DNA from 4 places in the Streptomyces sp. NBC_00090 genome. Region 1 is predicted to be linked to each of the others. Evidence: riboswitches for the same ligand, from Rfam matches in the RefSeq annotation. Region 1 holds a riboswitch; each other region holds the start of a gene.
What was found. Region 1 has a riboswitch for cobalamin ahead of OG361_RS02760 (energy-coupling factor ABC transporter permease). Riboswitches for the same ligand answer to the same signal wherever they lie in the genome.

Region 1 (5,599 bases):
GGGCATCCGGGTCGCGAAGGTCCTCGTCGACGACGACGTGGCGGTGACGGACAGTCTCTACACGGCGGGGCGGCGCGGGACCGGCGGCACCCTGTTCGTGGAGAAGATCGCGGGGGCCGCCGCCGAGGAGGGCGCCCCGCTGGAGCGGGTGGAGGCGATCGCCCGCGCGGTCGACGAGCGGTCCCGGTCCTTCGGGGTGGCGCTGAGCGCGTGCACCACCCCCGCCAAGGGCAGCCCCACCTTCGATCTCCCGGAGGGCGAGCTGGAGTTGGGCGTCGGCATCCACGGCGAGCCCGGCCGCGAGCGGCGCGCCATGATGACCTCGCGGGAGATCGCGGACTACGCGGTCGACGTCGTGGTCGAGGACCTGCGCCCCTCCGGGCCGGTGCTCGCGCTGGTCAACGGAATGGGCGGGACCCCGCTCCTGGAGCTGTACGGCTTCAACGCCGAGGTGCAGCGGGTGCTCGGCGAGCGCCGGATTCCGGTGGCCAGGACGCTGGTCGGCAACTACGTGACCTCGCTCGACATGGCCGGCTGCTCGGTGACCCTGTGCGAGGTGGACGAGGAGCTCCTGCGCCTGTGGGACGCGCCCGTGCAGACGCCCGCGCTGCGCTGGGGCCGGTAAGACGGCGGATGAAGGAACGGCGTGGGATGGGGAACCTGATGGAGAACGGGGTGGAGAGGTGACCGGGTTGACGGAGACGTACGGCGCGGAGTTCCTGGTGCGCTGGCTGGAGGCGACGGCCGCGGCCGTCGACCGGGAGGCCGACCGGCTCACCGAGCTGGACTCGGCGATCGGTGACGCCGACCACGGGGTCAATCTGAAGCGCGGGTTCGCCGCCGTGACGGAGCTCCTGGCGAAGGAGCCGCCCGCCACGCCGGGTGCGGTGCTCGTCACCGCCGGGCGGCAGTTGATCTCCACCGTGGGCGGGGCTTCGGGACCGTTGTACGGGACGCTGCTGCGCCGCGCCGGCAAGGCGCTGGGCGAGGAGGAGCACGTCAGCAGGGAGCGGCTGGCCGAGGCGTTCGGCGCCGGGGTCGCCGCCGTGTCCCAGCTGGGCGGCGCCCAGGTGGGCGACAAGACGATGCTGGACGCGCTCGTCCCGGCCGTGGAGGCGCTGCGGGGCTCCTTCGGGGCGGCGCGCGCGGCGGCCGAGGAGGGCGCCCTCGCGACCGTACCCCTCCAGGCCCGCAAGGGCAGGGCCAGTTATCTCGGGGAGCGGTCGATCGGGCATCAGGACCCGGGGGCGACCTCGTCGGCGCTGCTCTTCGCGGAGCTCGAAGGGGCGGCCCGGGCGGAGGGGGGCTCGTGAGCGCGGCGGCGCCGGTCGGCATCGTGCTGGTCTCGCACAGCGCGGCGGTCGCGGCCTCGGTGGCGGCGCTGGCGCAGGGACTCGCGGGCGGCGGCGGGACCGCGCCGATCCTCCCGGCGGGTGGCCTTCCCGACGGCGGTCTGGGGACGAGCGCCGAGCTGATCTCCGCGGCGGCGAAGGATGTCGACCGCGGAGCCGGGGTGGCGCTCCTCGTCGATCTGGGCAGCGCGGTGCTGACTGTGAAGGCGATGCTCGCCGAAGGCGACGAACTGCCCGATGGCGCCCGCCTGGTGGACGCGCCGTTCGTCGAGGGCGCGGTCGCGGCGCTGGTGACGGCGAGCGCCGGCGGGGACCTCGACGCGGTGGTCGCCGCGGCCTCGGAGGCGTACGCCTATCGCAAGGAGTGAGCGGGGGCGCATGGGTGCGGAGTGAGTGCGCGGAGTGACCGAAAGGCCGCACCGGGTGGCGACCGTGTTGTGATGTACCTGGTCAAAGCACTAGTGTCGCAGGGCCTTGGTGTTCGGGAAACCGGTGCGGTACCGGTGCGGCCCTCGCCACTGTGATCGGGAGTTCCGGCTCCACACCCGGGGGAAACACCTCGGGGAAGCCACTGGACCGTCGCGGGAGACCGCCGCGGTGTGGGAAGGCGGAGCCGGGACGTATGACCGTCAGCCAGGAGACCGGCCAGGGTGCGTTGTCCATCCACGAGGTGCTGGAGAGGGTCTCCCGACCATGCATATAGCCGAGGGGTACCTGCCCCCCGCTCACGCCGCCGCCTGGGGCGTCGCGGCAGCTCCGTTCGTCGTCCACGGGGTCCGCGCGCTCACCCGCGAGGTGCGGTCCAACCCCGAGTCCACCCTGCTGCTGGGCGCCTCCGGCGCCTTCACCTTCGTCCTCTCCGCGCTCAAGCTCCCCTCGGTGACGGGCAGTTGCTCACATCCGACGGGTACGGGGCTGGGCGCGATCCTGTTCCGGCCGCCGATCATGGCGGTCCTGGGGACGATCACCCTGCTCTTCCAGGCCCTGTTGCTCGCGCACGGCGGGCTCACCACGCTCGGCGCGAACGCCTTCTCGATGGCGATCGTCGGGCCGTGGGCGGGGTACGGGACCTACCTGCTGGTGCGCCGGTTCGGTGCGCCGCTGATGGTCGCCGTCTTCTTCGGCGCGTTCGTCGCCGATCTGTCCACCTACTGCGTCACGAGCGTCCAGCTCGCGCTGGCCTTCCCCGACCAGGGCAGCGGCGTGATGGGCGCCCTGGCCAAGTTCGGCGGCATCTTCGCCGTGACGCAGATTCCGCTGGCGGTGAGCGAGGGCCTGCTCACCGTGCTCGTGATGCGGCTGCTCACGCAGTCGAGCAAGGGCGAGCTGGCCCGGCTGGGCGTCCTGGCCCGGCCCGCCGCGAAGCGACGCGAGGAGGCGACCGCGCGATGAGCTTCACCGTCAGCCGGAACACGAAGATCAACGCCCTGCTGCTGCTCGTCGTCGCCGCGCTCGCGGTGCTGCCGCTCGCGCTGGGGCTCGGGGACCACAAGGAGGAGCCCTTCACCGGGTCGGACGCGGAGGCGGAGACCGCGATCACGGAGCTCCAGCCGGAGTACGAGCCGTGGTTCAGCCCCTTGTACGAGCCGCCGTCCGGGGAGATCGAGTCGGCGCTGTTCGCCCTCCAGGCGGCGCTGGGCGCAGGTGTCCTCGCGTACTACTTCGGCGTGCGGCGCGGACGCCGGCAGGGCGAGGCCCATGCCGAGGCGAAGGCGGCGCGGGCGGCCGACGGGGCGGGGACGGGGACGGGGACGGCCGAGGGGGCGGGGACTACCGGCGACGCCGACACGCCGGTGCCCGTGCCGGCGCCCGTCGCGGTGCCGGTAGCCGTGGCGCCCGAACGGACCGAAGCGCACGAGGTGTCCGGTGCGTCCGAAGCGCCCGACGCTCCCCCGGTCGACGGCAAGGGCGCGTAGTCGCCGATGCTGCCGATCGACGCGGCTGCGCACAGCAGTCGCTGGCGCCGCCGCCATCCCGTCGAGAAGGCCCTGCTCGGCTTCGGTCTGACGCTGTGCGCGATCTCCCTGCCGCCATGGCCCGGCGCGGTGCTCGTGGCGGCGGCCACGCTCGTGGTGCTGCTCGGCCCGGCCGGGGTGGCGGGCCGTCAGCTGTGGCGGGCGTTCCGCGTCCCGCTCGGCTTCTGCGTCACCGGAGCGGTGCCGCTCCTCTTCGAGGTGGGCGGGGCGCGCGGGTTCGTGGCTCTGGCGCCCGGCGGGCCCGTCCACGCGGGTGAGCTGCTGCTGCGGACCGCTTCGGCCTCGCTGGGCGTGCTCCTCTTCGCGTTCACGACGCCCGTCTCCGACGTGCTGCCCCGGCTCGTCCGTGCGGGGGTTCCGGCCCCCGTGGTGGACGTGGCGCTCGTGATGTACCGGATCATCTTCCTGCTGCTCGACTCGCTGTCCAAGATCCGGCAGGCCCAGGCGGCCCGCCTCGGGCACACGACCCGGGCGGCGACCTGGCGTTCGCTCGCCGGGCTCGGCGCGACCGCGTTCGTCCGTGCCTTCGACCGGGCGCAGCGGCTCCAGTCGGGGCTCGCCGGGCGCGGTTACGACGGGACGCTGCGGGTCCTGGTCCCCTCGGCGGCGGTCTCCCGCCGGTTCCTCGCGGCGGCCGCCGCGCTGCTCTGTGGGCTCGTCGCCCTGACCCTCGTACTGGAAAGGCTCCTGCCGTGACACCTCCGACGACGTCGCCGGCTCCCGTGGTGGAGCTGGTCGAGGCGGGTTTCGCCTACGAGGACGGGCCGGCGGTCCTGTCGGGCGTGGACTTCTCGGTGCCGGAGGGGCGGGCGATCGCGCTCCTCGGACGGAACGGCAGCGGCAAGACGACGCTGCTGCGGCTGCTCAGCGGGGGGCTGCGGTGCGGGAGCGGATCCCTGCTCCTGGACGGGGCGGAGGTCTCGTACGACCGAAAGGGTCTGACGAGGCTGCGGACCACCGTGCAGCTCGTGGTGCAGGACCCGGACGACCAGCTCTTCGCGGCCTCGGTCGGGCAGGACGTGTCGTTCGGTCCGATGAACCTGGGGCTGCCCGAGGAGGAGGTACGGCTCCGGGTGCGGGAGGCCCTGGAGGCGCTCGACATCGTGGCCCTGGAGGACCGGCCGACGCATCTGCTGTCGTACGGGCAGCGCAAGCGGGCCGCGATCGCGGGCGCGGTGGCGATGCGGCCCCGGGTGCTGATCATGGACGAGCCGACGGCCGGACTCGACCCGCACGGGCAGGAGCGGCTCCTCGACGCCCTCGGGCGGCTCCGCGCGTCGGGTACGACGGTGGTGATGGCGACGCACGACGTGGATCTCGCGCTGCGCTGGGCGGACGAGGCGGCGGTGCTCTCGCCCGCCGGCCTGCGGACCGGGCCGGTCGCCGAGCTCCTCGCCGACGACGAGCTGCTCGACGCGGCACGGCTGCGACGGCCCTGGGGCACGTCCGTGGCCCGGCTGCTCCGCACCCACGGGCTGCTCACCCCGGGCGTGCCCGAGCCGCGCACGCCGGAGGAGCTGGACGCCTGGCTGAGCGGGGGCGACCCGGTGGGCGCGGGGCCGGTGGGCGCCGGGCCGGCGGGCGCTTGGCCGATGGGTGCCGGGTCGGCGGGTGCCGGGCCGGTGGGCGGGGGCGGCGCCGGCTCCCCCTCGCTTGCTACCGAGTAGTAGACATCACGTTCCGAATCTTCTGCAACTAGTTGCATAACGAGAAGGGCTCCCCTAGAACTGGGATCGACCGATCCTGCGCGAGGAGGCGCCCCATGACCGCCAGCCCGACCCCGTACCCGCATCTGCTCAGCCCGCTCGACCTCGGGTTCACGACCCTGCCCAACCGGGTGATCATGGGCTCGATGCACGTCGGGCTGGAGGAGACGGAGCACGGCTTCGAGCGCATGGCCGCCTTCTACGCGGAGCGCGCCCGCGGCGGCGTCGGCCTCATCGTCACCGGTGGCATCGCGCCCAACGAGGCCGGCCGCCCCTGGGACGGCGGAGCCAAGCTCACCACCGCGGAGGAGGTCGCCGAGCACCGGCTGATCACCGACGCCGTGCACGAGGCCGGCGGCCGGATCGCGATGCAGATCCTGCACTTCGGCCGGTACGCGTACCACCCCGGCCTCGTCGCGCCCAGCGCCGTGCAGGCTCCCATCAGCCCCTTCGTCCCGAACGAGCTGACCGACGCCGAGGTCGAGCAGACCGTCGAGGACTACGCCCGCTGCGCCGAGCTCGCCAAAGAGGCCGGGTACGACGGCGTCGAGGTGATGGGCTCCGA
Region 2 (5,599 bases), 2.8 Mb from region 1:
AACTCGGCGGCGCTGTCCTGCGGGACGGTGGCGACGCGGCGGGAGCGGGCCTTGGGGCCGAGGGCGCGGAGGTCGTCGCCGTCGAGTGTGGCGTGTCCCGCGGTGGGGACGAGGGTGCCGTAGACGCAGCGCAGGAGGGTGGTCTTGCCGCTGCCGTTGGGGCCGATGAGGCCGACGGTCTCGCCGGGGCGGGCGGTGAGGTCGACGGCGTGGAGGCGTTCCTCGTACGAGAGTCCGTGCAGCCGCAGTTCGGTCACAGGGGTGCTCCTTCGGGGCGGCGGCGCATCAGCCAGAGGAAGAAGGGGCCGCCGGTGAGCGCGGTGAGGACGCCGACGGGGATGTCCTGGGGTGCGGCGACGGTCCGGGCGGCGAGGTCGGCGAGGACGAGGGCGAGCGCCCCGCCGAGTGCGGCGACCGGGAGGAGCCGGCGGTGGGGGGCGCCGACGGCGAGCCGGGCGGCGTGCGGGGCCATCAGTCCGATGAAGCCGACGGCTCCGCTGGCCGCGACCATGACGGCGGTGACGAGGGAGGCGAGGACGAAGACGGCGGCGCGGAAGCGGGCGGTGTCCAGGCCGAGGACGGTGGCGCTCTCCTCGCCGACGAGGAGCAGGTCGAGCGGGCGGGCGAGGGCGAGGAGGGCGCCGACGCCGAGGACGAGGACGGCGGCGGGCAGGACGAGGGTGTCCCAGCGGGCGCTGCCGAGTCCGCCGAGGGACCAGTACAGGGCCTCCTGGAACTGTTCGGGCCGGCCGGCGACGACCAGGAGCAGGGTGGCGAGGGCGGAGAGGACGTACGAGACGGCGACGCCGGCGAGGACGAGCCGGGCGCCGGTCATGGTCCCGCCGCGGCGGGCGAGCCCGTAGACGAGGACGAGGGCGAGGAGGGCGCCGGCGAAGGCTCCGCCGGGCAGGGCGAGGGTGGTGGTGACGCCTCCCCCGATGCCGAGGACCAGCACGAGGACGGCTCCGGCGGAGGCTCCGGAGGAGATCCCGAGGAGGAAGGGGTCGGCGAGGCGGTTGCGGACGAGGGCCTGGAGGACGGCGCCGACGACGGCGAGCCCGGCGCCGACGACCACGCCGAGCAGGACCCGGGGCAGCCGGACGTCGAGCACGATCGTCCGGTACGGGGAGGGGGCCGCCCGCCCGGTCAGGGCGTCGAGCACCTGGCCGGGCGGGATGCGGACGGAGCCGAGGGCGAGGGAGGCGAGGCCGGCGAGGGCGAGGGCCAGGACGAGTCCGGTGACGACGAGGGCGTACCGGACCCGTGGCGGGGCGGGGGCCGGGGCCCGGACCGGGGTCCGGGCCGGGCGGAGGAGCGTGGTCACCGGGCCGGGTGGAGCTGGGCGGCGAGCTTGTCGACGGCGTCGGGGACCCGGACGCCGAGGACGGTGTCGGAGAGGGGCAGGACGGCGAACCGGCGGTTCTTGATCGCGGGGACGTCCTTGAGGGCGGGGTCGTCGAGGAGCCGCTTCTTCTTCTGTTCGACGGTGGTGGAGCCGTAGTCGTAGATGACGACGACCTCGGGCCTGTGGTCGACGACCTGTTCCCAGGTGGCGTCGCCGAAGGCCTTGTCGAGGTCGGCGAAGACGTTCCGGCCGCCGGCCCGGGTGATGAGCTCGTTGCCGATGCCCTTGCCGCCCGCCGTGAACGCGGTCTTGTCGCCGCTGTCGTAGACGAAGACGGAGAGCGGCGGGGTGCCCTTGAGGCGCTTGTCGGTGGCGGCGACGGTCGTGCGCGCCTCCCGGGTCCAGGTCTCGGCCCGGTCGGGGACGCCGAAGGTCCGGCCGATCTCGCGGACTTCGCGGTAGAGGTCGTCGATCGAGGTCGCACCGGACGGGCAGTACTCGGTGTTGAGGCGGGTCTCGATGCCGGAGCGCTTGAGGTCGTCGCGGCCGCGGCCGTCCTTGGCGTCGAAGGCGGTGGCGTAACCGCCGTACACGAAGTCGGGGTTGGCGGCGAGGAGGGCTTCCTTGGAGGGGTATTCCTTCGCGAGGACGGGGACGGTGTCGTACGCCTTCTTGTAGGCGGGGAGGATCGCGTCGTCGAGGTAGGCGGTGCCGACGAGGGACTTCTCCAGGCCGAGGGCGAGCATGACCTCGGTGACGTGCTGGTTCATGGTGACCACGCGCTTCGGCGGGGCCTGATAGGTGGTCTTCACGCCGCAGTTGTCGACGGTGTACGGGAATCCCGGTGCGGGCTTCGCCGCGGAGGTCTGCTCCGAGGGGGCCGAGCAGCCGGCGAGCAGGGAGACGAGGGCGGCGGCGGGCAGCAGGGCACGGCGGGGCCAGGTCATGGCGGAATGCCTCCTCCGGGGATTTCCACGTCCCCGATCGGTGGTGAGAGGCGGCAGGTCAGTTCCTGGCTCCCAGCACCCGAGGGGGCTGGTCACAGTGGCGGGACCGTGCCGGATTCACACCGGCTTCCTGGGTCCTGCCGCCCGTTGGTCCCGGCCAGTCTCTCACTCGGGCCAGGCGGAGTTCCGGATGGTGTCCACGAAGTCGCCGGGTGTGAAGCCGGGCACGTAGTGGCGCAGTACGTCGGCCTTCACGTTGCCGAAGTTGGTGTCCGGCCTGGGGGCGATGCCCTCGGCGAAGGCTTCCAGGATGCGACGCTTGAAGTCGGGGCGGGGGTGGGCGGCGACGATCGCGGCCCGGTCCTCGGGGGTGACGGCGGCGGGGTCGTCGTAGCCGATGCCGAGGACGTCGTACTCGACGCCGGCGGTCACGAGCGCGACCTCGGGCTCCATGAACTCCGGGATCCCGGGGGTGGTGTGGAGGGCGATCGCGGTCCAGACGCGGCGGACGGCGTCCTCGTCGGCGCCCTGCGCGCGGAGGAAGGCGGCGGCCTCCTCGGCGCCGTCGACCTCGAAGCGGCGGCCGCTGTTCCGGTGCTTCTCCCCTAGGCCGAGGTCGTGGAACATCGCGCCGACGTACAGGAGTTCGGGGTCGTAGGCGAGGCCGAGGGCCCGGCCGCGGAGGGCTCCGAAGAGGTGGACGCGGCGGGAGTGGTGGTAGACGAGCTCGCTCGCCGTGTCGCGGACGAGTTCGGTGGCGGCGGACGCGATCCATGTGCGGGACGGGCGGGACGGCGAGGTGTGGAGCTCGGCGGGGGTGACGGCCGGGATCGACCTGTGTCTGGCCCTGGTGGAGGAGGACCGGGGCCCGGAGGCGGCCCGCGCGGTGGCGCGGGATCTGGTGGTCTTCCTCCAGCGGCCGGGTGGGCAGTCGCAGTTCTCGGCGGCCTCGCGGACTCCCCCGACCGGGCATCCGGTGGTCCGCCCGCTCCTGGACGCGGTGGTGGCGGATCCGGCCGCGGACCACAGCGCGCCGGTGCTCGCACGGCGGGCGGGGGTGAGCGTCCGGCATCTGGCCCGGCTGTTCCGGGAGCAGATCGGGGCGACCCCGGCGGCGTACGTGGAGCGCGTACGGGTGGAGGCGGCGCGGATGCTGCTGGAGGGCGGGGCGAGCGTGACGGGGGCGGCGGCGCGGAGCGGGCTCGGCAGTGACGAGAGCCTGCGGAGGGCGTTCGCCCGGCACTTCGGGGTGACGCCCTCCGCGTACCTCGCGCGCTTCCGTACGTCGTCCTACTCGTAGGCCTCGACGACCTTGACGTCCTCCTCGGTCACGACGCCTTCGACGATGGTGAAGGAGCGGAACTGGAAGGGGCCCGCGCCGTCGGTGTCGGCGGTGGAGACGAGGACGTAGTGGGCCTGCGGCTCGTTCGCGTACGAGATGTCCGTGCGCGACGGGTAGGCCTCGGTGGCGGTGTGCGAGTGGTAGACGATGACGGGCTCCTCGTCCCGGTCGTCCATGTCGCGGTAGAGCTTGAGCAGGTCCGCGGAGTCGAACTCGTAGAAGGTGGGCGAGCGGGCGGCGTTCAGCATGGGGATGAAGCGCTCGGGGCGGCCGCTGCCCTCCGGGCCCGCGACCACGCCGCAGGCCTCGTCGGGGTGGTCCGCGCGGGAGTGTTCCACGATCTGGTCGTACAGGGCCCGGGTGATGGTCAGCATGCCGACAGGATAAGCAGACGGGCCGTCCCGTACCGAGGAGTGGTACGGGACGGCCCGGATGCTGGACAGAGTCCTTACGACCGCTTGGCGAAGGCGGCGCCCTCGGGGTTGCGGGACTTGAGGACCAGGTAGGAGACGCCCAGGATCAGGCCCCAGACCGGCGCGCAGTAGAGGGAGACGCGGGCGCCCTCGTCGATGCCCATCATCACGATGACCATGCCGATGAAGAGGAGCGCGAACCAGCTGGTGTACGGGGCTCCCGGGGCCTTGAAGGTGGACTCGGGGAGCTCGCCGCGGTTGGCCTTGGCGCGGTAGCGGATCTGGCAGACCAGGATCATGATCCAGGCCCACATGCCGGAGATGGTCGCGAAGGAGACGACGTACTCGAAGGCCTTGCCGGGGGCGACGTAGTTGATCCAGACGCCGACCAGCATGAGCGAGGCGGAGAAGGTCAGGCCGAGCAGCGGGGTGCCGTTCTTGGTGAGGCGCGTGAAGACCTTCGGGCCCTGGCCGTTGAGCGCGAGGTCGCGCAGCATGCGGCCGGTGGAGTACATGCCCGAGTTGCAGGAGGACAGGGCCGCGGTCAGTACGACGAAGTTGACGATGGCGGCGCCGACGCCGAGGCCCATCTTCTGGAAGGCGGCGACGAACGGCGAGACGCCCGGCTGGAACTCGGTCCACGGGACGACCGAGAGGATCATGATCAGCGCGCCGACGTAGAAGACGGCGATGCGCCACGGCACGGTGTTGATGGCCTTGGGCAGGACCGTCTTCGGGTCCTTGGACTCGCCGGCGGTGACGCCGACCAGCTCGACCGCGAGGAAGGCGAACATGACGATCTGCAGGGTCATCAGCGTGTTGCCGATGCCGGTCGGGAAGAAGCCGCCCTGGTCCCACAGGTGGGTGACGGAGGCGGTGTCGCCTGCGTCGGAGAAGCCGATGGTGAGGATGCCGGCGCAGATGAGGATCATGCCGATGATCGCGGTGACCTTGACCATCGAGAACCAGAACTCCAGCTCACCGAAGAGCTTCACGGAGATCAGGTTGGCGCCGTAGAGGATGACGGTGAAGACCAGCGCCGAGATCCACTGCGGGATGTCCCACCAGTACGTCATATAGGTGGCGGCGGCGGTGACCTCGGTGATGCCGGTGACGACCCAGAAGAGCCAGTACGTCCAGCCGGTCACGAACCCCCAGAAGGGGCCGACGAACTCGCGGGCGTACTCCGCGAAGGAGCCCGACACCGGGCGGTACATGAGGAGCTCGCCCAGGGCGCGCATGATGAAGAAGATGACCAGGCCCGCGATGGCGTAGGCGAGGATGAGACTGGGGCCCGCCTTGGCGATGGCCTTGCCGGCGCCGAGGAAGAGGCCGGTGCCGATGGCGCCGCCGATGGCGATCATCTGGATCTGCCGGGCGCCGAGGCCACGCTGGTAGCCCTCGCCGCCGTCCACGGCCCCGTCGGTGCCGTCGTGCTGCTTGTCGACCTGCACTGAGGTCATGGTGGTGCGCCTTTCTCCATGCTGATCCGCGCGACTACGAGTGCGTCTGCTGCGGATCAGGTCCTGATCCCCCCGGATGTGGAATGGAG
Region 3 (5,599 bases), 3.7 Mb from region 1:
CGGGTCGCCCTCGGCGAGGACGGCGACCGTGCGGCCGGCGTCGAGGTGGGCGGCGAGGCGGGCCGCCGCCTCCTCGTAGAAGTCGTTCAGGGCGCCGCGGTAGCCGCCGGGGTGGTCCGTGGTCTCGACCGTGAGCGGGTACATGAGCCGCTCCTCGACGTGGTCCTCGCGGATGTGCTCGGCCGCGATGGAGCGGGCGATCGAGCGGCCGTGGCGGGCGGAGTGGTAGGCGATGACGTCGGCTCCGGCGATGGCCTTCACGGCCGCGACCGTCATGAGGTTCGGGTCGCCGGGGCCGAGCCCGACCCCGTACAGCTTTCCGGTCACTGCTGGATCTCCGCTTCGTGGGCGAGGGCGTTGATCGCGGCGGCGGTCATCGCGCTTCCGCCGCGCCGGCCCCGTACGACGAGGTAGTCGAGGCCGAGCGTCTGCTCCGCGAGCGCGTCCTTGGACTCGGCGGCGCCGATGAAGCCGACCGGGATGCCGAGGACGGCGGCGGGGCGGGGAGCGCCCTTCGCGATCATCTCCAGGAGGTGGAAGAGGGCGGTGGGGGCGTTGCCGATCGCGACGACGGAGCCTTCGAGGCGGTCCCGCCACAGTTCGAGCGCGGCGGCGGAGCGGGTGGTGCCCAGCTCGGCGGCGAGGCCCGGCACGGCCGGGTCGGAGAGCGTGCAGATCACCTCGTTGTCGGCGGGCAGCCGCTTGCGGGTGACGCCGCTGGCGACCATCTGCGCGTCGCAGAGGATCGGCGCTCCGGCGCGCAGGGCCTCGCGGGCGTTCGCGACGACCTGGGGGGAGTACGCGATGTCCTGGACGAGGTCGGTCATGCCGCAGGCGTGGATCATCCGGACCGCCACCTGGGCGACGTCGGCGGGCAGGCCCGCGAGCTCCGCCTCGGCGCGGATCGTGGCAAAGGACCGGCGGTAGATCTCCGTCCCGTCCTTCTCGTAATCGAACATCCTGTTGCTCTCGCTCATCTCGTCGTCGTGGTGGCGGGGGTGGTGGTGCGGGCCGTGGTCACCGCTTCGGGCAGGGCGGTACGGGGGATGGGGGCGCCGTCCACCAGATAGGCGCCGTCGGCGGTGGCGACGACGTCGACCCAGGTGCCGTGCGGGTGGCCGCAGCGGCGCTCGCACCCGGAGTAGTGGACGGGGAGTCCAAGGGCCCCCGGGTGCGCGTCGGCGCGGACGTCCGCGAGGGACTTGGCGCAGCCGGGCAGCCCCGTGCAGGCGGTGACGCCCGCCCAGGGGGAGTCGGGGCGGGTGATCAGCCCGTACGAGGTGAGGCCCGCGAGCCTGCCGGCTTCCGCTGTCGCCCCGACCACGACCGCTCCGCGCCACGGCGTCAGCCGCACCTCCTCGGCGGGCAGCAGCGCGCGCAGCTGGGCGGCGGTGAGGCGGCCGAGGGGGGCCAGGACGTACAGGGCGGTGGGGCCGAGCGGACCGGGCGCGGGCGGCGGGCCCAGGACCAGCAGGGACTCCGCCGCCGGTACGGGCTCCGCCGCGATCCCGGCGCGGTCGAGGGCGCCCGCCACGTCCGGGGCGCACTCCGCCGGCAGCTCCCGCACCCGCCAGGCCCCGTTCCCGGCCTCGCGGGCGGCGTCCAGGAACGCCCCGGCGGCGGCGAGCGCGGCCCGCGGCGCGTCGGCTCCGCCGACCCGGAAGGCCCGCCCGCCGACGTACAGGAGCGCGGAGGAGGAGAAAGAGGCGGAGGAGACAGAGGAGGAACCCCGCTCCACTGCGACCAAGGTCACATCGCCCCCGAGTCCCGCCACGTCACCGCGTCCGTCGTCGAGGACGAAGAGGAAACGGCCGGAAAGCGCCGCGGTCCAGGGTTCGGCACAGAGCAGCTCGTCGAGCTCACGGGCCCACAACTGGACCTCGGGGCCGCCGAGTCCGTCGAGGCCGGCGGCGGGCGAGGCCACGATGTTGCGGACGCGCTCGTGGGTGGGGGAGGGCAGCAGGCCCGCTTCCGCGAGAAGCGCGGCGAGCTCGGCGCCGCAGCCCTCCGCGAGGCCGCGCAGCTCCGCGTTCCCCCGGGAGGTGAGACTGATCCGCCCGTCGCCGAGGGACTCCGCCGCGTGCGCGAGCGTCTCGATCTGACGTGCCGTCAACCGCCCTGCGGGCAGCCGCAGTCGGGCCAGCCGGCCGTCGTCGGCGGTGTGCAGGCGCAGCGCCCCGGGGCAGGCGTCGCCACGGTCCCGTATGCGAGCTTCGCCCCGTTCGGGCGCAGAGGGTGGGGTGGGCGGCATGGCGGCGAGCATACCCACGGGGAACCGGCCCGCCACCGGGTGTGATCCGGCCGACTCCACGGCCCGCCCCGCCCCGCCGACGGCACGATCTACTATGCAGATCGGCATGGGGTTCCAGGACCCCGGGGAGGAAGCCCGGTGAGAATCCGGCGCGGTCCCGCCACTGTGAGCCGGCCCCGGCGACGGGACCGGTGAGTCAGGAACTCCCGCCGTCCACACGACCACCCGGGGCGCGGACAACCCCGAGGAAGGGCCTGCGCACGCCATGCTTCTGCTGCTGTCGCACTCCGACACCGACCTGCTCAGCGCCCGTGCGGCGAACGCCGTCTCGGCCGAAGGGCCGGTGGAGTACCGCTTCGCCAACCCCGCCCGGCTGCCCCTCGCCGACCTGCCCGGCCTCCTCGACGGCGTCGAGCTCGTCGTCGTCCGCCTCCTGGGCGGCCTCCGCTCCTGGGAGGAGGGGATCGACGCGATCCGCGCCACCGGGAAGCCGGTCGTCGTCCTCAGCGGCGAACAGGCCCCCGACGCCCAGCTGATGGAGACCTCGACCGTCCCCGTCGGCGTCGCCACCGAGGCGCACGCCTACCTCGCGCACGGCGGCCCCGGCAACCTGGAGCAGCTGGCCCGCTTCCTCTCCGACACGGTCCTCCTCACCGGCCACGGCTTCGAGGCCCCGGCCGCCGCCCCCACCTGGGGCCCGCTGGCGCGCACCCCGAGGCGTACGGACGGCCCGACGATCGCGGTGCTCTACTACCGCGCCCACCACATGAGCGGGAACACCGCCTTCGTGGACACCCTGTGCGAGGCGATCGAGGACGCCGGCGCCCAGGCGCTCCCGCTGTACGTGGCCTCCCTGCGGGCCCCCGAGCCCGAGCTGCTCGACCGGCTGCGCGGGGCCGACGCGATCGTCACCACCGTCCTCGCCGCCGGTGGCACCAAGCCCGCCGAGGCGCAGGCCGGCGGCGACGAGGAGGCCTGGGACGCGGGCGCGCTCGCCGCGCTCGACGTGCCGATCCTCCAGGCGCTCTGCCTGACCGGTTCGCGTGCGAACTGGGAGGAGAACGACGAGGGCCTGTCGCCGCTGGACGCGGCCAGCCAGGTCGCCGTCCCCGAGTTCGACGGCCGGCTCATCACCGTCCCCTTCTCCTTCAAGGAGATCGACGCGGACGGTCTGCCCGCGTACGTCGCGGACGCCGAGCGCGCCGCCCGCGTCGCCGGGATCGCGGTCCGCCACGCGCGCCTGCGGCACATCCCGAACGCCGAGAAGAAGCTGGCGCTCGTCCTCTCCGCGTACCCGACGAAGCACTCCCGCATCGGCAACGCGGTCGGTCTGGACACCCCCGCCTCCGCCGTCTCCCTCCTCCGCCGCCTTCGTGAAGAGGGGTACGACTTCGGTCCCGTCGAGGAGCTCCCCGGCCTGGTGTCGGGCGACGGCGACGAGCTGATCTACGCCCTCATCGAGGCCGGCGGCCACGACCAGGACTGGCTGACCGAGGAGCAGCTCGCCCGGAACCCGGTCCGCATCCCGGCCGCCGACTACAAGCGCTGGTACGCCGAACTCCCCGCCGAGCTGCGGTCGGACGTCGAGGAGCACTGGGGGCCGCCGCCGGGCGAGATGTTCCTGGACCGCTCCCGCAACCCGGAGGGCGACATCGTGCTCGCCGCCCTGCGCCGCGGGAACCTGCTGATCCTCATCCAGCCGCCGCGCGGCTTCGGCGAGAACCCGATCGCGATCTACCACGACCCCGATCTGCCGCCGTCCCACCACTACCTGGCCGCCTACCGCTGGATCGCCGCCCGTGCCGAGGACGGCGGCTTCGGCGCCGACGCCATGGTCCACCTGGGCAAGCACGGCAACCTGGAGTGGCTGCCCGGCAAGAACGCCGGCCTGTCCGCCGCCTGCGGCCCGGACGCTGCCCTCGGCGACATCCCCCTGATCTACCCCTTCCTCGTCAACGACCCGGGCGAGGGCACGCAGGCCAAGCGCCGCGTGCACGCCACCCTCGTCGACCACCTGGTGCCGCCGATGGCGCGCGCCGACTCCTACGGCGACATCGCGCGCCTGGAGCAGCTCCTCGACGAGTACGCGCAGATCTCCTCCATGGACCCGTCGAAGCTGCCCGCGATCCGCGCCCAGATCTGGACGCTGATCCAGGCGGCCAAGCTCGACCACGACCTGGGGCTCCAGGACCGGCCGGAGGACGACGGCTTCGACGACTTCCTGCTGCACGTCGACGGCTGGCTGTGCGAGGTCAAGGACGCGCAGATCAGGGACGGTCTGCACGTCCTGGGCGGGGCGCCGGAGGGCGAGGCCCGGGTCAACCTGGTCCTCTCCATCCTGCGCGCCCGGCAGATCTGGGGCGGTACGCAGGCGCTGCCCGGCCTGCGCGAGGCCCTGGGTCTCGACGAGTCGGCCGCGACCCGGACCACCGCCGACGAGGCGGAGGCGAAGGCGCGCGAGCTGGTCGAGGCGATGGAGGCCGCCGACTGGTCGGTGGAGGCCGTCGCGACGGTCGCCGCCGCGTACGGCCCCGAGGTCCGGGACGTCCTCCGCTTCGCCTGCGAGCAGGTCGTGCCGCGGCTCGCCGCGACCACCGACGAGCTCACCCACGCGGTGCACGCCCTGAACGGCGGCTTCGTCCCGGCCGGCCCGTCCGGCTCCCCGCTCCGCGGCCTGGTCAACGTCCTGCCGACCGGCCGGAACTTCTACTCGGTCGACCCGAAGGCCGTGCCGTCCCGGCTCGCCTGGGAGACCGGCCAGGCACTCGCCGACTCGCTCCTGGAGCGCTACCGCACGGACAACGGCGAGTGGCCGACCTCCGTCGGGCTCTCCCTCTGGGGCACGAGCGCGATGCGTACCGCCGGCGACGACGTGGCCGAGGCGCTCGCCCTGCTGGGCGTCCGCCCGCTCTGGGACGACGCCTCCCGCCGGGTGAACGGCCTTGAGCCGATCCCGCTCGCGGAGCTCGGCCGCCCGCGCGTCGACGTCACGCTCCGCATCTCGGGCTTCTTCCGGGACGCGTTCCCGCACGTCATCGGCCTCCTCGACGACGCCGTACGGCTGGTCGCGGGACTGGACGAGCCCGCCTCGGAGAACTACGTACGGGCGCACGCGCAGGCCGACCTCGCCGAGCACGGCGACGAGCGGCGCGCCACGACCCGGATCTTCGGCTCCCGGCCGGGCACGTACGGAGCGGGCATCCTCCAGCTGATCGACAGCCGCGACTGGCGCACGGACGCCGACCTCGCGGAGGTCTACACGGTCTGGGGCGGCTACGCCTACGGCCGCGGGCTCGAAGGCCGCCCGGCGCGCGAGGAGATGGAGACCGCGTACAAGCGGATCGCGGT
Region 4 (5,599 bases), 5.3 Mb from region 1:
TTCGGTTCCAAGGGCCTGTCCCTCGCGGTGGCGGTCACCGGCATCCTCGCCACCATGCCGTACATCGCGCTCCAGCTCGTCGGCATCCAGGCCGTCCTGGACGTGATGGGCGTCGGCGGCGGCGAGACCACCCACTGGTTCATCAAGGACCTGCCGCTGCTGATCGCCTTCGGTGTCCTCGCGGCGTACACGTACTCCTCGGGCCTGCGCGCACCCGCGCTCATCGCCTTCGTCAAGGACACCCTGATCTACATCGTCATCGCGGTGGCGATCATCTACATCCCGATCAAGCTCGGCGGCTTCGACGAGATCTTCGCGAAGGCCGGCGAGGCCTACGCGCAGACCAACCCGGCGACCGGCAAGCCGCGCGGCACGCTCGTCCCCGGCGAGGCCGGCCAGTGGACGTACGCGACGCTGGCGCTCGGCTCGGCGCTCGCGCTCTTCATGTACCCGCACTCCATCACGGCGACGCTCTCCTCGCGCAGCCGTGAGGTGATCCGCCGCAACACCACGATCCTGCCGCTGTACTCGCTGATGCTGGGCCTGCTCGCGCTGCTCGGCTTCATGGCGATCGCCGCCGGGATCAAGGTCAAGAACGGCCAGCTCGCCATCCCGCAGCTCTTCGAGACCATGTTCCCGGACTGGTTCGCGGGCGTCGCCTTCGCCGCGATCGGCATCGGCGCGCTCGTCCCGGCCGCGATCATGTCGATCGCCGCGGCCAACCTCTTCACCCGCAACATCTACAAGGACTTCATCAAACCGGACGCGACCCCGGCCCAGGAGACCAAGGTCTCCAAGATCGTCTCGCTCCTGGTGAAGGTCGGCGCGCTGGCCTTCGTCCTCACCATGGACAAGACGGTCGCGATCAACTTCCAGCTGCTCGGCGGCATCTGGATCCTCCAGACCTTCCCGGCGCTCGTCGGCGGCCTCTTCACCCGCTGGTTCCACCGCTGGGCGCTGCTCGCCGGCTGGGCCGTCGGCATGGTCTACGGCACGGTCGCCGCGTACGGGGTCGCCAGCCCGACGCAGAAGCACTTCGGCGGCTCCTCCGCCGAGATCCCGGGCATCGGCGAGATCGGCTACATCGGTCTCACCGCCTTCGTCCTCAACCTCGTCGTCACGGTCGTCCTGACCTTCGTCCTCAAGGCCCTCAAGGCCCCCGAGGGCGTCGACGAGACCTCCCCCGAGGACTACACGGCCGACGCGCCGTCCCGTAAGGCGGGCCGCGAGGCGGACCCGAAGGTCGGCGCCGGAGCGCACTGACCTGGCGGTACGACGCAGGGGCCCGGGATCTCCGCCAAGGAAACCCCGGGCCCCTTTCCCGTGCCCGCGGGGCAGACTGCCCTCATGGACTTCACCATCAGGGCGGTACGGCCCGAGGAGTACGAGGAGCTCGGTGACCTCACCGGGCGGACCTACCTGAACGACGGGCTGCTGCTGCACGGGGCGGACGACTTCTACCTGGACGTGCTGCGGGACACGGCGCGGCGGGCGCGCGAGGCCGAGGTGCTCGTCGCCGTCGACGCGGAGGAGCGGATCATCGGCGGGGTCACCTACGCCCCCGGATCCACCCCGTGGGCGGACATCGCCGTCGCCGGCGAGGCCGAGTTCCGGATGCTCGTGGTGGCGCCGGAGGCCCGTGGCAGGGGCGTCGGAGAGGCGCTCGTACGCCACTGCGCGGACCGCGCCCGGGCCGTGCCGGAGTGCGCGAGGCTCGTGCTCTCCACGGACCCGAAGATGGTCCCGGCGCACCGGATCTACGAGCGGATGGGTTTCGTCCGCACTCCCGAGCGGGACTGGGAGCCGATTCCCGGGCACCGGCTGCGGACCTACGCCCTGGAGTTCTGACACGCAGAGGACACCAGGGCGACACAACATGTGGGGGGTGCCGCAAGCGGCGCCCCCCACATGTATGCTCAACCTCGCTGTCGACGCAGGGAAATCCGGCGCGAATCCGGAACTGTCCCGCAACGGTGTGCTTCGTACCCATACGCGCGTACGAGGTCAGTCCGAGGACCTGCCGACAGCACACCCGGTCCGTCCGTTCCGGGTGTCACTGACGTCCGGGCCTCGCGGAGTGGGCCGGTGGACGCGGCGTACCCCGAGCACGGGTGCCCGCCTGCCCGCCTTCCCCCGCCGCGGCCCCGAGCCGAGCGAGGGAGAGCCCCACGTGACCATCGCGCCCGCCGATCCGGTAACGGCGATCGAGAGCGACGGACCCGGCACCGTACTGCTGCGGACCCTGACCGATCTCACCGCCGATCTCCCCGACACCGACCCCGGCAAGGTCGCCGCCGCCGCCCTGCGCGGCCGCAGCGCCACGTCGGACGAGGCGGAACTGCGCGAGCTGGCCACCGAGGCGGCCGCCGGCCTGATCTCCGACGACCCGGCCTACTCCCGGCTCGCCGCCCGGCTCCTGACCATCACCATCGCCGACGAGGCGGCCGGCCAGGGCGCCGTCTCCTTCTCGGCCTCCGTGGCCGTCAGTCACCGCGAGGGCCTGATCGCCGACCGCACCGCCGACTTCGTCGCGCTGCACGCGGACCGGCTCGACGCCACCATCGACGGCGCCGCCGACGACCGCTTCGGCTACTTCGGTCTGCGCACCCTCTTCTCCCGCTACCTGCTGCGCCACCCGATCACCCGCAAGGTGATCGAGACCCCGCAGCACTTCATGCTCCGCGTCGCCTGCGGCCTCGCCGAGGACACGAGCGTCCGCGCGCTCGACGAGGTCAGCGCGCTGTACGGCCTGATGAGCCGTCTGGACTACCTCCCCTCCTCCCCCACGCTCTTCAACTCCGGCACCCGCCACCCGCAGATGTCCTCCTGCTACCTCCTGGACTCCCCGCAGGACGAGCTGGACTCCATCTACGACCGCTACCACCAGGTCGCGCGCCTCTCGAAGCACGCCGGCGGCATCGGCCTCTCCTACTCCCGCATCCGCGCCCGCGGTTCCCTGATCCGCGGCACCAACGGCCACTCCAACGGCATCGTCCCGTTCCTCAAGACCCTCGACGCCTCCGTCGCCGCCGTGAACCAGGGCGGCCGCCGCAAGGGCGCCGCCGCCGTCTACCTGGAGACCTGGCACGCGGACATCGAGGAGTTCCTGGAGCTCCGCGACAACACGGGCGAGGACCAGCGCCGTACGCACAACCTCAACCTGGCCCACTGGATCCCGGACGAGTTCATGCGCCGGGTCAACGCGGACGCCGAGTGGTCGCTCTTCTCCCCGGCGGACGTTCCCGAGCTCGTCGACCTGTGGGGCGAGGAGTTCGACGCCGCCTACCACGCCGCCGAGGCGAAGGGGCTGGCCCGCAAGACGATGCCGGCCCGCGACCTGTACGGCCGGATGATGCGGACCCTGGCCCAGACCGGCAACGGCTGGATGACCTTCAAGGACGCCTCCAACCGCACGGCCAACCAGACCGCGGAGCCCGGCCACACCGTCCACTCCTCCAACCTCTGCACGGAGATCCTGGAGGTCACGGACGACGGCGAGACCGCGGTCTGCAACCTGGGCTCGGTCAACCTCGGCGCGTTCGTGGTGGGCTCGGACATCGACTGGGAGCGGCTCGACGCGACCGTCCGCACGGCCGTCACCTTCCTCGACCGGGTCGTCGACATCAACTTCTACCCGACCGAGCAGGCCGGGCGTTCCAACGCCCGCTGGCGGCCGGTGGGTCTGGGCGCGATGGGCCTCCAGGACGTCTTCTTCCAGCTGAAGCTGCCCTTCGACTCCCCCGAGGCGCGCGCGCTGTCCACCCGTATCGCCGAGCGGATCATGCTCGCCGCGTACGAGGCCTCCGCCGACCTCGCCGAGCGCAGCGGCCCGCTCCCCGCCTGGGAGAAGACCCGCGCGGCCCGCGGTGTCCTGCACCCGGACCACTACGACGTGGAGCTCAACTGGCCGGAGCGCTGGGCGGCCCTGCGCGAGCGGATCGCCGCGGTCGGCATGCGCAACAGCCTGCTCCTGGCGATCGCGCCGACGGCGACCATCGCCTCGATCGCGGGCGTCTACGAGTGCATCGAGCCGCAGGTCTCCAACCTCTTCAAGCGCGAGACGCTGTCGGGCGAGTTCCTCCAGGTCAACTCGTACCTCGTCGCCGAGCTGAAGCGGCTCGGCGTGTGGGACGCCCAGACCCGGGACGCGCTGCGCGACGCGAGCGGTTCGGTGGCGGGCTTCACCTGGATCCCGGCCGAGGTGCGCGAGCTGTACCGCACGGCCTGGGAGATCCCGCAGCGCGGTCTGATCGACATGGCCGCCGCCCGCACGCCCTTCCTCGACCAGTCGCAGTCCCTGAACCTGTTCCTGGAGACGCCGACGATCGGCAAGCTGTCGTCGATGTACGCGTACGCCTGGAAGCAGGGGCTGAAGACGACGTACTACCTGCGCTCCCGCCCGGCGACCCGGATCGCCCGTGCCGCCCAGGCGTCGACGGCCGCCGCCACCATCCCCGTACAGCAGGCGACCCCCGACGCGGACGCCCTCGCCTGCTCCCTGGAAAACCCCGAGTCCTGCGAGGCCTGCCAGTAATGAGCACCACCGAGAACAAGAACCTCCTCGACCCGGGCTTCGAGCTGACCCTCCGTCCGATGCGCTACCCGGACTTCTACGAGCGCTACCGGGACGCGATCAAGAACACGTGGACGGTGGAGGAGGTCGACCTCCACTCGGACGTCGCCGACCTCGCCAAGCTCACCCCCGGTGAGCAGCACATGATCGGCCGTCTGGTCGCCTTCTTCGCGACCGGCGACTCGATCGTCTCGAACAACCTGGTCCTGACGCTCTACAAGCACATCAACTCCCCGGAGGCGCGCCTGTACCTGTCGCGCCAGCTGTTCGAGGAGGCCGTGCACGTCCAGTTCTACCTGACGCTGCTCGACACCTACCTGCCCGACCCGGACGACCGCGCCGCCGCGTTCGACGCGGTCGAGGAGATCCCCTCCATCCGCGAGAAGGCGCAGTTCTGCTTCCGCTGGATGGACTCGGTGGAGAAGATCGACCGCCTGGAGACCCAGGCCGACCGCCGCCGCTTCCTGCTGAACCTGATCTGCTTCGCGGCGTGCATCGAGGGCCTGTTCTTCTACGGCGCCTTCGCCTACGTGTACTGGTTCCGGTCCCGCGGTCTGCTGCACGGCCTGGCCACCGGCACCAACTGGGTCTTCCGCGACGAGACGATGCACATGAACTTCGCCTTCGAGGTCGTGGACACCGTCCGCAAGGAGGAGCCGGAGCTCTTCGACGACGCGCTCCAGCAGCAGGTCACCGACATGCTGAAGGAGGCCGTGGAGGCGGAGCTGCAGTTCGGCCGCGACCTGTGCGGCGACGGCCTGCCGGGCATGAACACGGAGTCGATGCGCGAGTACCTCCAGTGCGTCGCCGACCAGCGCCTCCAGCGCCTCGGCTTCGCCCCGGTGTACGGCTCGGAGAACCCGTTCGCGTTCATGGAGCTCCAGGGCGTCCAGGAGCTGACCAACTTCTTCGAGCGCCGCCCGTCCGCGTACCAAGTCGCGGTCGAGGGCTCGGTCGACCTCGACGAGGACTTCTAGTCCGTACGGACACGAGGAAGGGCCCCGCACTCCTGGAGTGCGGGGCCCT

Region 2: it holds a riboswitch for cobalamin, as region 1 does, so the genes downstream of both, OG361_RS14995 (ABC transporter substrate-binding protein) here and OG361_RS02760 (energy-coupling factor ABC transporter permease) in region 1, are expected to answer to the same signal.
Region 3: it holds a riboswitch for cobalamin, as region 1 does, so the genes downstream of both, cobN (cobaltochelatase subunit CobN) here and OG361_RS02760 (energy-coupling factor ABC transporter permease) in region 1, are expected to answer to the same signal.
Region 4: it holds a riboswitch for cobalamin, as region 1 does, so the genes downstream of both, OG361_RS26560 (ribonucleoside-diphosphate reductase subunit alpha) here and OG361_RS02760 (energy-coupling factor ABC transporter permease) in region 1, are expected to answer to the same signal.

The regions. Positions count from the first base shown of each region.
Region 1 is NZ_CP108224.1:606,845-612,443, forward strand. It holds gene dhaK (dihydroxyacetone kinase subunit DhaK) at 1-625, shown strand, start outside; gene dhaL (dihydroxyacetone kinase subunit DhaL) at 693-1,313, shown strand; gene OG361_RS02755 (PTS-dependent dihydroxyacetone kinase phosphotransferase subunit DhaM) at 1,310-1,720, shown strand; cobalamin riboswitch at 1,785-2,017, shown strand; gene OG361_RS02760 (energy-coupling factor ABC transporter permease) at 2,046-2,744, shown strand; gene OG361_RS02765 (energy-coupling factor ABC transporter substrate-binding protein) at 2,741-3,268, shown strand; gene cbiQ (cobalt ECF transporter T component CbiQ) at 3,275-4,024, shown strand; gene OG361_RS02775 (energy-coupling factor ABC transporter ATP-binding protein) at 4,021-4,995, shown strand; gene OG361_RS02780 (FAD-dependent oxidoreductase) at 5,091-5,599, shown strand, end outside.
Region 2 is NZ_CP108224.1:3,417,238-3,422,836, forward strand. It holds gene OG361_RS14985 (ABC transporter ATP-binding protein) at 1-257, opposite strand, end outside; gene OG361_RS14990 (FecCD family ABC transporter permease) at 254-1,324, opposite strand; gene OG361_RS14995 (ABC transporter substrate-binding protein) at 1,321-2,292, opposite strand; cobalamin riboswitch at 2,331-2,465, opposite strand; gene OG361_RS15000 (HD domain-containing protein) at 2,458-3,063, opposite strand; gene OG361_RS15005 (GlxA family transcriptional regulator) at 3,029-3,592, shown strand; gene OG361_RS15010 (Mov34/MPN/PAD-1 family protein) at 3,583-4,008, opposite strand; gene OG361_RS15015 (amino acid permease) at 4,083-5,510, opposite strand.
Region 3 is NZ_CP108224.1:4,332,490-4,338,088, reverse strand. It holds gene cobJ (precorrin-3B C(17)-methyltransferase) at 1-327, opposite strand, end outside; gene OG361_RS19330 (precorrin-8X methylmutase) at 324-959, opposite strand; gene OG361_RS19325 (cobalamin biosynthesis protein CobG) at 974-2,263, opposite strand; cobalamin riboswitch at 2,343-2,476, shown strand; gene cobN (cobaltochelatase subunit CobN) at 2,517-5,599, shown strand, end outside.
Region 4 is NZ_CP108224.1:5,886,952-5,892,550, reverse strand. It holds gene mctP (monocarboxylate uptake permease MctP) at 1-1,263, shown strand, start outside; gene OG361_RS26565 (GNAT family N-acetyltransferase) at 1,348-1,848, shown strand; cobalamin riboswitch at 1,867-2,040, shown strand; gene OG361_RS26560 (ribonucleoside-diphosphate reductase subunit alpha) at 2,171-4,534, shown strand; gene OG361_RS26555 (ribonucleotide-diphosphate reductase subunit beta) at 4,534-5,550, shown strand.